Regions from separate parts of the Streptomyces sp. NPDC002669 genome, predicted to be linked through region 2. Evidence: predicted binding sites of a transcription regulator. Region 2 holds the regulator's gene; the other holds the start of a gene.
What was found. Region 2 encodes HspR, which represses chaperone genes until heat shock. Its sites were predicted from a motif close to TTGAGNNNNNNNNNCTCAA; they were not measured.
Positions count from the first base shown of each region.

Region 1: the regulator HspR is predicted to act here: its motif matches at 1,829-1,847, upstream of lon (endopeptidase La).

Region 1 is NZ_JBIAQQ010000006.1:160,111-166,137, reverse strand. Features, by position in the region: gene lon (endopeptidase La) at 1-1,806, opposite strand, end outside; gene ACFYW1_RS11770 (Gfo/Idh/MocA family protein) at 2,275-3,339, opposite strand; gene ACFYW1_RS11765 (nucleotidyltransferase) at 3,474-4,316, shown strand; gene ACFYW1_RS11760 (rhomboid-like protein) at 4,231-5,076, opposite strand; gene ACFYW1_RS11755 (RNA polymerase sigma factor) at 5,261-5,863, shown strand; gene ACFYW1_RS11750 (zf-HC2 domain-containing protein) at 5,884-6,027, shown strand, end outside.
Region 2 is NZ_JBIAQQ010000004.1:422,703-428,729, forward strand. Features, by position in the region: gene dnaK (molecular chaperone DnaK) at 1-1,130, shown strand, start outside; gene grpE (nucleotide exchange factor GrpE) at 1,127-1,777, shown strand; gene dnaJ (molecular chaperone DnaJ) at 1,871-3,052, shown strand; gene ACFYW1_RS08870 (heat shock protein transcriptional repressor HspR) at 3,054-3,500, shown strand; gene ACFYW1_RS08875 (hypothetical protein) at 3,792-4,295, shown strand; gene ACFYW1_RS08880 (helix-turn-helix transcriptional regulator) at 4,597-5,613, opposite strand; gene ACFYW1_RS08885 (hypothetical protein) at 5,727-6,027, shown strand, end outside; gene ACFYW1_RS08890 ((2Fe-2S)-binding protein) at 6,026-6,027, shown strand, end outside.

The DNA of each region.
Region 1 (6,027 bases), on a different contig from region 2:
CTGGGCGGACTCCGGGACGTGGTGCGGGCGCCCGATCAGACCCCGCAGGTCCGCCTCGGTGACCGTGAACGGCAGTTCCCGGTCGCCCAGTTCGTGCTGGGCCGCGATCTTGCGGAGCAGCCGGGCGACGGCCCGTTCCAGGTTCCGTACGCCCGCCTCGCGGGTGTACTCGCCGGCCAGCTTGCGCAGCGCGGACTCGTCGAGCGCGACCTCGTCCTTCTCCAGACCGGCCCGTTCCAGCTGGCGCGGGAGCAGGTGGTCGCGGGCGATGACGACCTTCTCGTCCTCGGTGTAGCCGTCGAGCCTGACCAACTCCATGCGGTCGAGCAGGGCCTCCGGAATCGCTTCGAGCACATTGGCCGTGGCGAGGAAGACCACGTCGCTGAGGTCGAGTTCGACCTCCAGGTAGTGGTCGCGGAAGGTGTGGTTCTGCGCCGGGTCGAGGACTTCGAGGAGGGCCGCGGCCGGGTCGCCCCGGAAGTCGGAGCCGACCTTGTCGATCTCGTCGAGCAGGACGACCGGGTTCATCGAACCGGCCTCCTTGATCGCCCGGACGATGCGTCCCGGCAGGGCGCCCACGTACGTGCGCCGGTGGCCCCGGATCTCCGCCTCGTCCCGCACTCCGCCGAGGGCGACGCGGACGAACTTGCGGCCCATGGCGTGCGCGACGGACTCGCCGAGCGAGGTCTTGCCCACGCCGGGCGGGCCCACCAGTGCCAGCACGGCACCGCCGCGCCGCCCGCCGACGACCCCGAGGCCGCGGTCGGAACGCCGCTTGCGCACGGCCAGGTACTCGGTGATGCGTTCCTTCACGTCCTGGAGTCCGGCGTGCTCGGCGTCGAGCACCTGCTGGGCGCCGCGGATGTCGTAGGCGTCCTCGGTCCGCTCGGTCCACGGCAGTTCGAGGACGGTGTCGAGCCAGGTCCTGATCCAGGAGCCCTCGGGGCTCTGGTCGGAGGAGCGTTCCAGCTTCTCGACCTCCTTGAGCGCGGCCTCGCGGACGTGCTCGGGGAGGTCGGCGGCCTCGACGCGGGCCCGGTAGTCGTCGGACTCGTCCTCCGGGTCGCCGTTGAGTTCGGCGAGCTCCTTGCGCACGGCGTCGAGCTGGCGCCGCAGCAGGAACTCGCGCTGCTGCTTGTCGACGCCCTCCTGGACGTCCTTGGCGATGGACTCGGCGACGTCCTGCTCGGCGAGGTGCTCGCCGAGCCACTGGATGGCGAGCCTCAGCCGGGCGACCGGGTCCGTGGTCTCCAGGAGCTGCACCTTCTGGGCGGTGGTGAGGAAGGGGGAGTAACCGGAATTGTCGGCGAGCGCGGAGATGTCCTCGATCTGCTGGACCCGGTCCACGACCTGCCAGGCACCGCGCTTCTTCAGCCAGCTGGTGGCGAGCGCCTTGTACTCCTTGACCAGCTCGGCGGCGGCGCCGGGAAGCGGGTCGGGGACGACCGCGTCGACCCTGGTCCCCTCCACCCACAGCGCTCCGCCCGGCCCGCTGGTCCCGGCCCCGATCCGCACCCGGCCCCGGCCGCGGATGAGCGCGCCCGGATCTCCGTCCGAAAGCCGTCCGACCTGCTCGACGGTGCCGATCACACCGGTGCCGGTGTACGTGCCGTCGATCCGCGGCACCAGGAGCACCTCGGGCTTGCCCCCGCCGTCCCGGGCTGCGGCCTGCGCGGCCTCCACCGCGGCGCGTACATCGGTGTCGGACAGGTCCAGAGGCACCACCATCCCGGGCAGCACGACCTCGTCGTCGAGCGGCAGCACGGGCAGGGCGAGCGGAGTGACCGCATTGGAATCGATAGCCATGATCTCCCCTTCGGCAGTCAAGTTGAGCTATGCAGACTCAATGCTCCTGAGCCGTCCATTGTTCCCCGGGAAGTGTTCGCTCTGAGCGATCATCCGGTAGCCGTCCAGAACCAATGGACCTCGCACGGCCGGCCCGCGCACGCCCCGCCGTCAGTACCCGTCCCCGGCATCCGGCATCCGGCATCCGGCATCCGGCCATGAGCATGATCGGGGAGTACGCCCGCCTGACACCCGCCGAACCGGATCGCGCGCTCCGTGACCCCGAGCGGGCCCGGGGGTTCGTCGTCCACCCCGCCGTCGCCCGGGAGCGCGGCGAGTCGCTCGACCACGTGACCAGCCACTACCAGGCGCTGGTTCCGTTCTTCCGGGCAGCGGCGGACGCCGGGGACGCCATGCTCGTCCGGCCGGACCGACAGGTGCGCGCCCGGCCGCCCGCGCGCCGCCGGAGGGATGCGCGTGCCGGGTCCGTCACTCCGCGGCGGCCGGGGAGAAGTCCGGCACCGGCACCGGGCGCGAACCGTTCCTCAGCGATTCCGCACCGGCCACGCCGACCAGCGACGCGGCCACCGCGGGCCGCACCGGGACCAGCGGCGGCTCCCCGCGTTCCACCGTGGCCCGGAATCCCTGGAGGACGCGCACCGTGCCCTCGGCCCGTCGCTCCACCGGCCGACCGTCCAGGGTGAGGGGCGGCGCGACCCGCTCCTCCTCGTGCGCGACGCCGTCGTCCCGGGTCCAGCCCTCCGCCCGGACGCGGACGGACCAGGACCGCTCGCCCGACGCGCGCACGGACTCGGCCAGCGCCCGGGTGCCGCGGACGGACAGCCAGCTCCAGTGGCTGTCGGGCTCGCCCTGGAGGAAGCCGTGGCGGGTCACGGCCAGCGCACCGGTGGACAGCCGGACGGTCATGACGACGGCCCGGGCCGGGTCCGCCTCGTGCGCCCGGAACGCGGACACCTCCACCGGCCAGGCGTCCGTGAGGGCCAGCACCGGCGAGACGGTGTGCGTGCAGTACGCCGTGGCGGAGATGCGGCCGCGCCAGCTGCCGGGGTCGCCGATCAGCGCGTGGACGTCCTGCGGCGACATGCCGTGCAGGTAGTCGGCCTCGATCAGGTCGACCCGGCCCAGCTCCCCGGCCCCGATCGCCTGCCGGAGCAGCCGGACGTGCGGGTGGAGGACGTAGTTCTCGGCGAAGGAGTAGGTAGCGGTGGACCGCTCCGCCGCCTCGACCAGCCGCCGGCCCTCCTCCTCGTCCACGCAGGCCGCGCACTCGGAGAGCACGTGCACGCCCCGCTCCAGGAACGCGATGGCCAACGGGGCGTGCGCGTCGAAGTCGTCGGCCAGGACGATCCCGTCCAGGGGGAGGTCCAGCAGGTCCTCCCACCGGTCGGTGAGCACCGCTCCCGGCAGTTCCTCCCGCGCCGCCTCCAGGCGTCCGGCCTCCCGGTCGCAGGCGGCCACCACCTCCATGCCCACCCGCCGGCACCAGCCCGCCAGGTACAGCCCCATCCCCAACCCGATCACGGCAACGCGCATACGCGCATGCTCTCCTGGCACCGCCCGCCCGCACCAAGCCTTTTCCGGCCGTCCTGCCCGGCGCGTGCACGCCCCTGCCCGACACACGCGGAAAATCGTTCGGCTCCGCACGAGGCACCGGGCACAGTGCCCCCATGGACGACGACAACGGCGGTGGCGGCAACGGGGACCGGGGGCTGGGCGAGGACGGGACGATCCGGCGGGAGGGCTCGCTGAGCCGGGTGTCCGCGGTGTTCGCCCCCGTGGTGGCGGCGGCCCGGTCCCGGATCTCCGTGGCGTTCGACGGCACGCGGCTGCACAGCGCGTACGTCTACGGCAGCATCCCGCGGGGCACGGCCGTGCCCGGTGTCTCCGACCTGGACCTGCTGCTGGCGCTGCACGAGGCGCCCACCCCGGCGGACGAGGCCGCGGCCCGCGCCGTCGAGGCCGATCTGGACGCCTCGTCCGACCGGATCGACGGGGTCGGCGTCCTCCTCTCCGACGTCGGGACGCTCACCGGTGAGCTCGAACGCGACGACCTCGGCTTCTTCGTCGCCTGCCTCTGCACGCCGCTGCTGGGCGAGGACCTCGCCCAGCGGTTGCCGTCCTACCGCCCGACCGGCCGGCTGGCCCGGGAGACCAACGGGGACCTCCATCTGCTGCTCCCCCGGTGGCGGCGGAGGGCCGCCGAAGCCGCCACGGACACCGAGCGCCGGCACCTCAGCCGCGGAGTGGCCCGCCGGCTCGTCCGTTCCGGCTTCACCCTCGTGATGCCGCGGTGGGGCGGCTGGACCAGTGATCTGACGGAGTCGGCCGAGGTGTTCGCCCGTTACTACGCCGACCGTCCGGAGCGGGTCGGGCAGATGCGGTCGGCCGCGCGCATCGGGCGCGCCCCGTCGGCCGACCCCGCCGTCATCGCGATGCTCGTCGAGGATCTCGCTCCGTGGCTGGCGGCCGAGTACCTCGCGGTGCACGGACCGAAGGCACCACGCCCCTGAGCACCGCGTCCCCGCCGAGCCCGTCCCTGCCGCCCGTTCCCCTGCCGAGCGCGCCTCCGCCGAAGCCGCCCGCGCCCCTGCGCGCCACGGCCCGCCGCAGCAGCGGCCGGCAGGCCACCCCCAGCAGCAGCGCCAGCAGATGGCCCCAGCCGGTGAGCGGGCTGCCCAGCTCGACCAGGTCCCGCACCACCATCGCGCCGACCGCGCCGAGCACCCAGATCCGCGGCAGCGGGGTGAGCAGCCCGGCGAGCGCGCCCACGCTCGCCATCAGCCCGAAGCTGATGCCGTGGTCGAGGCGGTGCAGGGACGACTCCGGCAGCCGGCCGGCCACCACGGACAGCCCGACCGGTATCTCCGTGGCGAGCGTCGCCACGACATGGCCGAGCAGGAACACCCCGGCGGTGCGCCATCCCCCGATGCGGCGTTCCAGCGCGGTCAGCACGAGGGCGAAGCCGAGGACGTACGGGGAGGCGAGGCCGCCGACGACCCACAGGGCGCCGGCGGCCAGGACGAGCAGCGGCCGTTCGCCGAGGTGCGCCACGTCCGTGCTCGATCCGTGCAGCACGGCGGAGACGGTGCCGGGATCGGCGTACCCCATGAAGAGGGACGTGGCGACCAGCACCGGCAGGTACCCGAAGGTGAACGGGGTACCGGTGGGGGTCGGCAGCAGCCCCGGCCACCACCGGCGCCGCCCGGCCGCAGGAGCGGCGGGGCCCTCCCCGGGCTCCGTGCGAACCGCCCTGTCCGTACGCTGATGCACCGCGTGGGGCCCCTTTCCGAACGAGCCCCGGATCCGGATCCGAACGCGTTCCGTATCCGTGCCGGACCCCTGCCGGCCCCGGAGCAGGGCCCCACCCTCCGTGATCCTCCTCCGCCCCGTCCATGGCGCGAGACACACGGGCCGTCCGTGAACCGGTCCGCTCCCGGTGCCCGATAGAAGAGGTGTGAAGCTGTTGCACCCCTCGGGGGAGGACCGGGACGACGAGGCGCTGCTGCGCGCCGTCGCCCGCGGGGACACGGAAGCGCTGGCGGCGCTCTACGACCGGCACGCCGGCTGGCTGCTCGCCCGGCTGAACAGGCGGTGCGCGGACGGCGAGACCGTGCGGGAGGTGCTCCAGGACACGTTCGTGACGGTCTGGCGCTCCGCCGGTTCGCACCGCGGTGCGCAGGTCGGCGGCTGGCTGTGGGTGATCGCCTCGCGCCGTCTGGTGGACGCGCAGCGGACGCACGCCCGTGTCCGGCTCGCCGTGCGGGCCGAGCGGGCCGGGCACGAGGAGCGGGCCGCCACCGCGCCGTCCGCCGAGGAGCGGGTGCTCGCCGGCCTGGAGTACGGGGACGTGGGCGCGGCGCTCGGCCGGATCTCGCCCGAGCTGCGGGAGGTCCTGCGCGCCACCGTGATCGACGGGCTGACGACCCGGGAGACGGCCCGGCTCCTCGGCATACCGGAGGGCACGGTCAAGTCCCGGGCGATGCGGGCCAGGCGCGAGCTGCGCGCCGCGCTGGAACTGCCGGTGCCGGGGGCCGGGCCGCTGGGGGGCACGGCATGACCACGACGGGAGGTGACGGCATGGCTCCGTGGCACGTGGCCGGGGAACTGGCCGGGCGGTACGCCGCGAACGCGCTGCCGGAGACGGACGCCTGGTCCGTGGAGAAGCACGTGGAGACGTGCGGGAGGTGCGCGGCGGAGGTCTCGGCCGCGGTGCGCGCGCGC
Region 2 (6,027 bases):
AGCTCTCGTCCTCGACCGAGACCACGATCAACCTGCCCTACATCACCGCCTCCGCGGAGGGCCCGCTGCACCTGGACGAGAAGCTCACGCGTTCGCAGTTCCAGCAGCTGACCGCGGACCTGCTGGAGCGGTGCAAGACCCCGTTCCACAACGTCGTCAAGGACGCGGGCATCCAGCTCTCCGAGATCGACCACGTCGTTCTCGTCGGTGGTTCGACCCGTATGCCGGCCGTCGCCGAGCTCGTCAAGGAGCTGACCGGTGGCCAGGAGGCCAACAAGGGCGTGAACCCGGACGAGGTCGTCGCCATCGGCGCCTCGCTCCAGGCCGGTGTCCTCAAGGGCGAGGTCAAAGACGTCCTGCTGCTCGACGTCACCCCGCTGTCCCTCGGCATCGAGACCAAGGGCGGCATCATGACCAAGCTCATCGAGCGCAACACCACGATCCCGACCAAGCGGTCCGAGATCTTCACGACGGCCGAGGACAACCAGCCGTCCGTGCAGATCCAGGTCTACCAGGGCGAGCGCGAGATCGCGGCGTACAACAAGAAGCTCGGCATGTTCGAGCTGACCGGCCTGCCGCCGGCCCCGCGCGGTGTCCCGCAGATCGAGGTCGCCTTCGACATCGACGCCAACGGCATCATGCACGTCGCGGCCAAGGACCTCGGCACCGGCAAGGAGCAGAAGATGACCGTCACCGGCGGCTCCTCGCTGCCGAAGGACGAGGTCAACCGGATGCGCGAGGAGGCCGAGAAGTACGCGGAGGAGGACCACGCCCGCCGCGAGGCCGCCGAGTCCCGCAACCAGGGCGAGCAGCTCGTCTACCAGACGGAGAAGTTCCTCAAGGACAACGAGGACAAGGTCCCCGGCGACGTGAAGACGGAGGTGGAGACCGCGCTCACCGAGCTGAAGGAGAAGCTCAAGGGCGAGGACACCGCCGAGATCCGCACCGCCACGGAGAAGGTCGCGGCCGTCTCCCAGAAGCTCGGCCAGGCGATGTACGCCAACGCCCAGGCCGACGGTGCCCCGCAGGACGCCGCGCAGGCGGGTGCCCAGCAGGCCAAGGCCGATGACGACGTCGTCGACGCCGAGATCGTGGACGACGAGAAGGACACCAAGGGCGGTGCGGTGTGACCGAGGAGACTCCGGGCTTCGAGGAGAAGCCCGACGTCCCCTCCGACGCCACCCCTGACGGAGCTGAGCCGAAGGACGCCCCCTCCTCCGCGGAGAAGGAGGCGTCCCCGGCCGGGGACGCAGCACAGACCGTCGGCCTGACGGCCCAGCTGGACCAGGCACGCAGCGCGCTCAACGAGCGCACCGGCGACCTCCAGCGGCTCCAGGCCGAGTACCAGAACTACCGCCGTCGCGTCGAGCGGGACCGGACCACGGTCAAGGAGATCGCAGTCGCGGGTCTCCTGTCCGAGCTCCTGCCCGTGCTCGACGACGTCGGCCGGGCCAGGGAACACGGCGAGCTCGTGGGCGGGTTCAAGTCGGTGGCCGAGTCCCTGGAGACGGTCGTCGCCAAGCTGGGCCTGCAGCAGTTCGGCAAGGAGGGCGAGCCCTTCGACCCGACGATCCACGAGGCCCTGATGCACTCGTACGCGCCGGACGTCACGGAGACGACCTGCGTGGCGATCCTGCAGCCGGGGTATCGGATCGGCGAGCGCACCATCCGCCCCGCGCGGGTGGCGGTGGCCGAACCGCAGCCGGGTGCGACCCCGGCCGCGGCCAAGGAAGAGAAGGCAACCGACGAGGAGAGCGGTGGAACCGAGGAGGTCTGACAAACCGTCTGACCACCTCGCGGCCCACCGCCCGGCCGTGCGGAAGGCCCCCGGGCCGGCCGCACGGCCGATCGTCCGGAAGGAGGGACGTCGATGAGCACGAAGGACTTCGTCGAGAAGGACTACTACAAGGTCCTCGGCGTCCCCAAGGACGCCACCGACGCCGAGATCAAGAAGGCGTACCGGAAGCTCGCCCGCGAGTTCCACCCGGACGCCAACAAGGGCGACGACAAGGCCGAGGAGCGCTTCAAGGAGATCTCCGAGGCGAACGACGTCCTCGGTGACGCCAAGAAGCGCAAGGAGTACGACGAGGCGCGCGCCCTCTTCGGCAACGGTGGCTTCAGGGCCGGACCCGGGGGCGCCGGGGGCAACTTCAACTTCGACCTGAGCGACCTCTTCGGGGGTGCCCAGGGCGGGGGCCAGGGCGGCGGCGGATTCGGCGGCGGCGGCGGTCTGGGCGATGTCTTCGGCGGCCTGTTCAACCGGGGCGGTACGGGGACGAGGGTCCAGCCGCGGCGTGGCCAGGACATCGAGTCCGAGGTGACGCTCAGCTTCATGGAGGCGGTCGAGGGAGCCACGGTCCCGCTGCGGATGTCCAGCCAGGCACCCTGCAAGGCGTGTTCCGGCACCGGCGACAAGAACGGCACCCCCAGGGTCTGCCAGACCTGTCTCGGCACCGGCCAGGTGTCGCGCGGCACCGGCGGCGGCTTCTCGCTCACCGACCCCTGCGTGGACTGCAAGGGCCGGGGCCTGATCGCCCAGGACCCCTGCGACGTCTGCAAGGGCAGCGGGCGGGCGAAGTCCTCCCGGACCATGCAGGTCAGGATTCCGGCGGGCGTCTCGGACGGCCAGCGGATCCGGCTGCGCGGCAAGGGCGGCCCGGGCGAGCGGGGAGGCCCGGCAGGCGACCTGTACGTCGTGGTCCACGTCGACGCCCACCCGGTCTTCGGCCGCAGGGACGACAACCTCACGGTCACCGTGCCCGTCGACTTCACGGAGGCGGCGCTCGGCGGCGAGGTGAAGGTCCCCACGCTCGGCGGGCCGCCGGTCACGCTGAAGCTGCCGGCCGGCACGCCCAACGGGCGCACGATGCGCGCCCGGGGCAAGGGCGCCGTGCGCAAGGACGGCACCCGGGGCGACCTGCTGGTCACCGTCGAGGTGGCGGTGCCCAAGGACCTCGGCGACGAGGCCAGGGAAGCCCTGGAGGCCTACCGCAAGGCGACCGCGGGCCACGACCCGCGGGCAGCACTGTTCCAGGCGGCGAAGGGAGCTTGAGGTGGACGGCCGACGACGCAATCCGTACGAACTGACCGATGAGACACCGGTGTACGTGATCTCGATCGCGGCCCAGCTCTCGGGTCTCCATCCGCAGACACTGCGCCAGTACGACCGGCTCGGCCTGGTCTCGCCGGACCGCACGGCCGGTCGCGGCAGGCGCTACTCGGCCCGCGACATCGAGCTGCTGCGCACCGTGCAGCAGCTGTCGCAGGACGAGGGCATCAACCTCGCCGGCATCAAGCGCATCATCGAGCTGGAGAACCAGGTCGCCGCGCTCCAGCAGCGCGTCGCCGAACTCTCGGCGGCCGTGGACGGCGCGGCGCAGGCGATGCAGCAGCGCGAGGCGCAGGTGCACGCCTCGTACCGGCGCGACCTGGTGCCGTACCAGGACGTGCAGCAGACCAGTGCACTGGTGGTCTGGCGGCCGAAGCGGCCCAAGGACTGAACCGGGGGGCCGGCCCGGCGCCGCACATCGGGCACCGGGCCGGTTCCGACGGGCGAAGGGGCGGGGAACGAACCACGGTTCGTTCCCCGCCCCTTCGGCGTGGTCCCAGCGGTGGCGCGGATGGTTGGGGCGTGTGGCCGGCGCGGGTTGTCGTGATGTTCGACCGAAATCGGATCACCGATCCGATCACGCCTCGCCACAATGGGCAGGGGACCGTCGGCGCCCCGTTTCGTCCACCACCGCCACCGGTGCCGGGCCCGGGCCGGCCCACGGCGGAGTCGGGAGTCACGCATGTCCATGGTCGGCCTCTTCTGGATCACCGGATCGACGGTCCACATAGGCGCCCCGCCGAACGAGCCCCACGCCGGTGTCCTGGTCACCGGGGAGGGGCTGACGGGGATCGGCGAGGAGCAGCGCGGCCAGTGGGCCTGGGAGGACATCCGGAACATCGAGGTCCTTGCCGCACCCGTGCGTTCCACGGTGGGAAAGACGGCCGGAATTCTTCTGGACATGGTGATCACATCGGCGCTCGGCGGGGTCGATGACGGTCCCGCGATGTTCGTGCACTTCGAAACCCCGGAGGGGAAGGTGGAGTTGACCACCTTCGCGACCGCCCCCTCCTACGGCGCCGAGGAGTTCGGCCTGTCGAGTGCCCTCCTCGAAGCCTTCGCCGACGGCCGGGCCACCCCCGCCGCCCTGTTCGCCTGGGGACGCGACCACCAGGACGGCACCCCCCAGCGCGCGGAGCGCGAGAGGCTGCTGGCGGAGTGGGGCGGGGGCGCGAAGAAGGCGTGAGGGGCCCGTGGGGGTCCGTGGGGCGCATCGGGGGAAATCCGCCGCCTCCCCGGGACGGGAGGCGCTGGGAACGGGCGACCGGCGGGCGCACGGGGCCGGAGCGGGCGGTGCGCGGGCCTGCGGGGCCGTCGGGGCCGGGTCGGGCGGCATCCGGGCCCGCAGGGGCCGTCGGGGCCGGGGAGCGGCCGGCCGGCGGGCCCTCGGGGCCGAGGTGGACGACATGCGGGTCCGCCGGGGCGGGTCCCGCCCGGTCCGGTCCGCCGTCCCGGGCGTTCTCCACGGTGCCGCGGGGGCGGCCCGGTCAGCCCTGTCCCTCTTCCTCCAGGATTCCCGACCGGGCTATCAGGTAGCCGAGCTGGGCCCGGCTGTTGCTGCCGAGGGCGGCGGCGAGTTTGGCGACGTGGGCCCGGCAGGTACGGACGTTCATGCCGAGGCGCCGGGCGATGGAGTCGTCCACGTGCCCCTCCACGAGGAGTTGGGCGATGGAGCGCTGGACGCCGCTGATGCCCAGGGAGGTCGGTTCGTACTTGACCTCCTCGCGCAGCGGGGCCGCTCTGTTCCAGAGCTGTTCGAAGACGTTGACCAGGTACTGGACCAGCCCGGGGTGGCGGAGTTCCAGGGCGACCTGGCGGTCGTCCTGGGCGGGGATGAAGGCGACGGTCCGGTCGAACACGATCAACCGCTCGATGAGTTCCTCAAGAGTGCGTATCTCCACATTCCCGTCGGCCATGCGCTCCGCGTACGCGAGGGTGCTGGGGCTGTGGCGCACGGTGTGCTGGTAGAGGGTGCGGATGCTGACGCCGCGGTGGACCACGGACAGTCCGCGCTCCAGGGATTTGCTGAGGCGATCCTCGATTCGGCCTCCACCGGGCTGGACGGTGAGCACTTCGGTGCGGCACTCTGCGGTGGCGAGATCGAGGGCGGCGTTGATCCGATTCACGCCCTCCAGCACGGTGATGGCGTGGGTGGTCGGCGGCCCCAGAGTGCTGATGTCCATGAACGGCTCGAACGATTCCGTCAGCTCGACCGAGTGCCGGCGGCGTTCCAGGATCTCGCGCTCGATGGGGTGCAGATGTTGCGCAAGGGCGGTGGACGGCGGAACGGGCCGGAGCCAGGCCGGGTCGTCGGGGTCGGGATGCAGCAGCGCGAACTCCATCAGGCAGGGCGCCGGTTCCACCTCGGTGCGGGCGATGCGTCCCATGCGCAATGCGCTGGCGTAAAGACGTCCTCCTGCCTCACACAGCTCCGTGATCCCATGAGAATGTGTCGGATTTGTGTTGCTTATGGTCATATCGTCACCCCCCAGGTTCTTGCACATGCAGGAACATGATGCATCTACGCGGTGGTGTTCGCGTGCTCAGGTGGGACATCGTCTTAGGTGCGGGGGAGAAGAATCCACAAGTGAGGACGAAGCCGACTATGTATAAGCGAATGCTTCGCTCGGCGCTTGCCGTCTCATTCGTCGCGGCCCTGGGTGTCGGGCTGCTGGGCGGCAGCGACATTGGCTGGAGCGAGGATGCTGTCGCCGGTGGTGACATCGGCTGGAACGTTCGGGCCGGAGCCACCGACGACATCGGCTGGACGGTTGCGCCCGCCAAGTCGTCCGACATCGGTTGGGTCGTCCAGGCCTCGGCCGAGGGCGACATCGACTGGGGCGTGCCCGGCAAGTCGTCCGACATTGGCTGGGTCTCGCCCACCGGTACCGGCTCCGCCACGGCCCGCACAAGCGCAT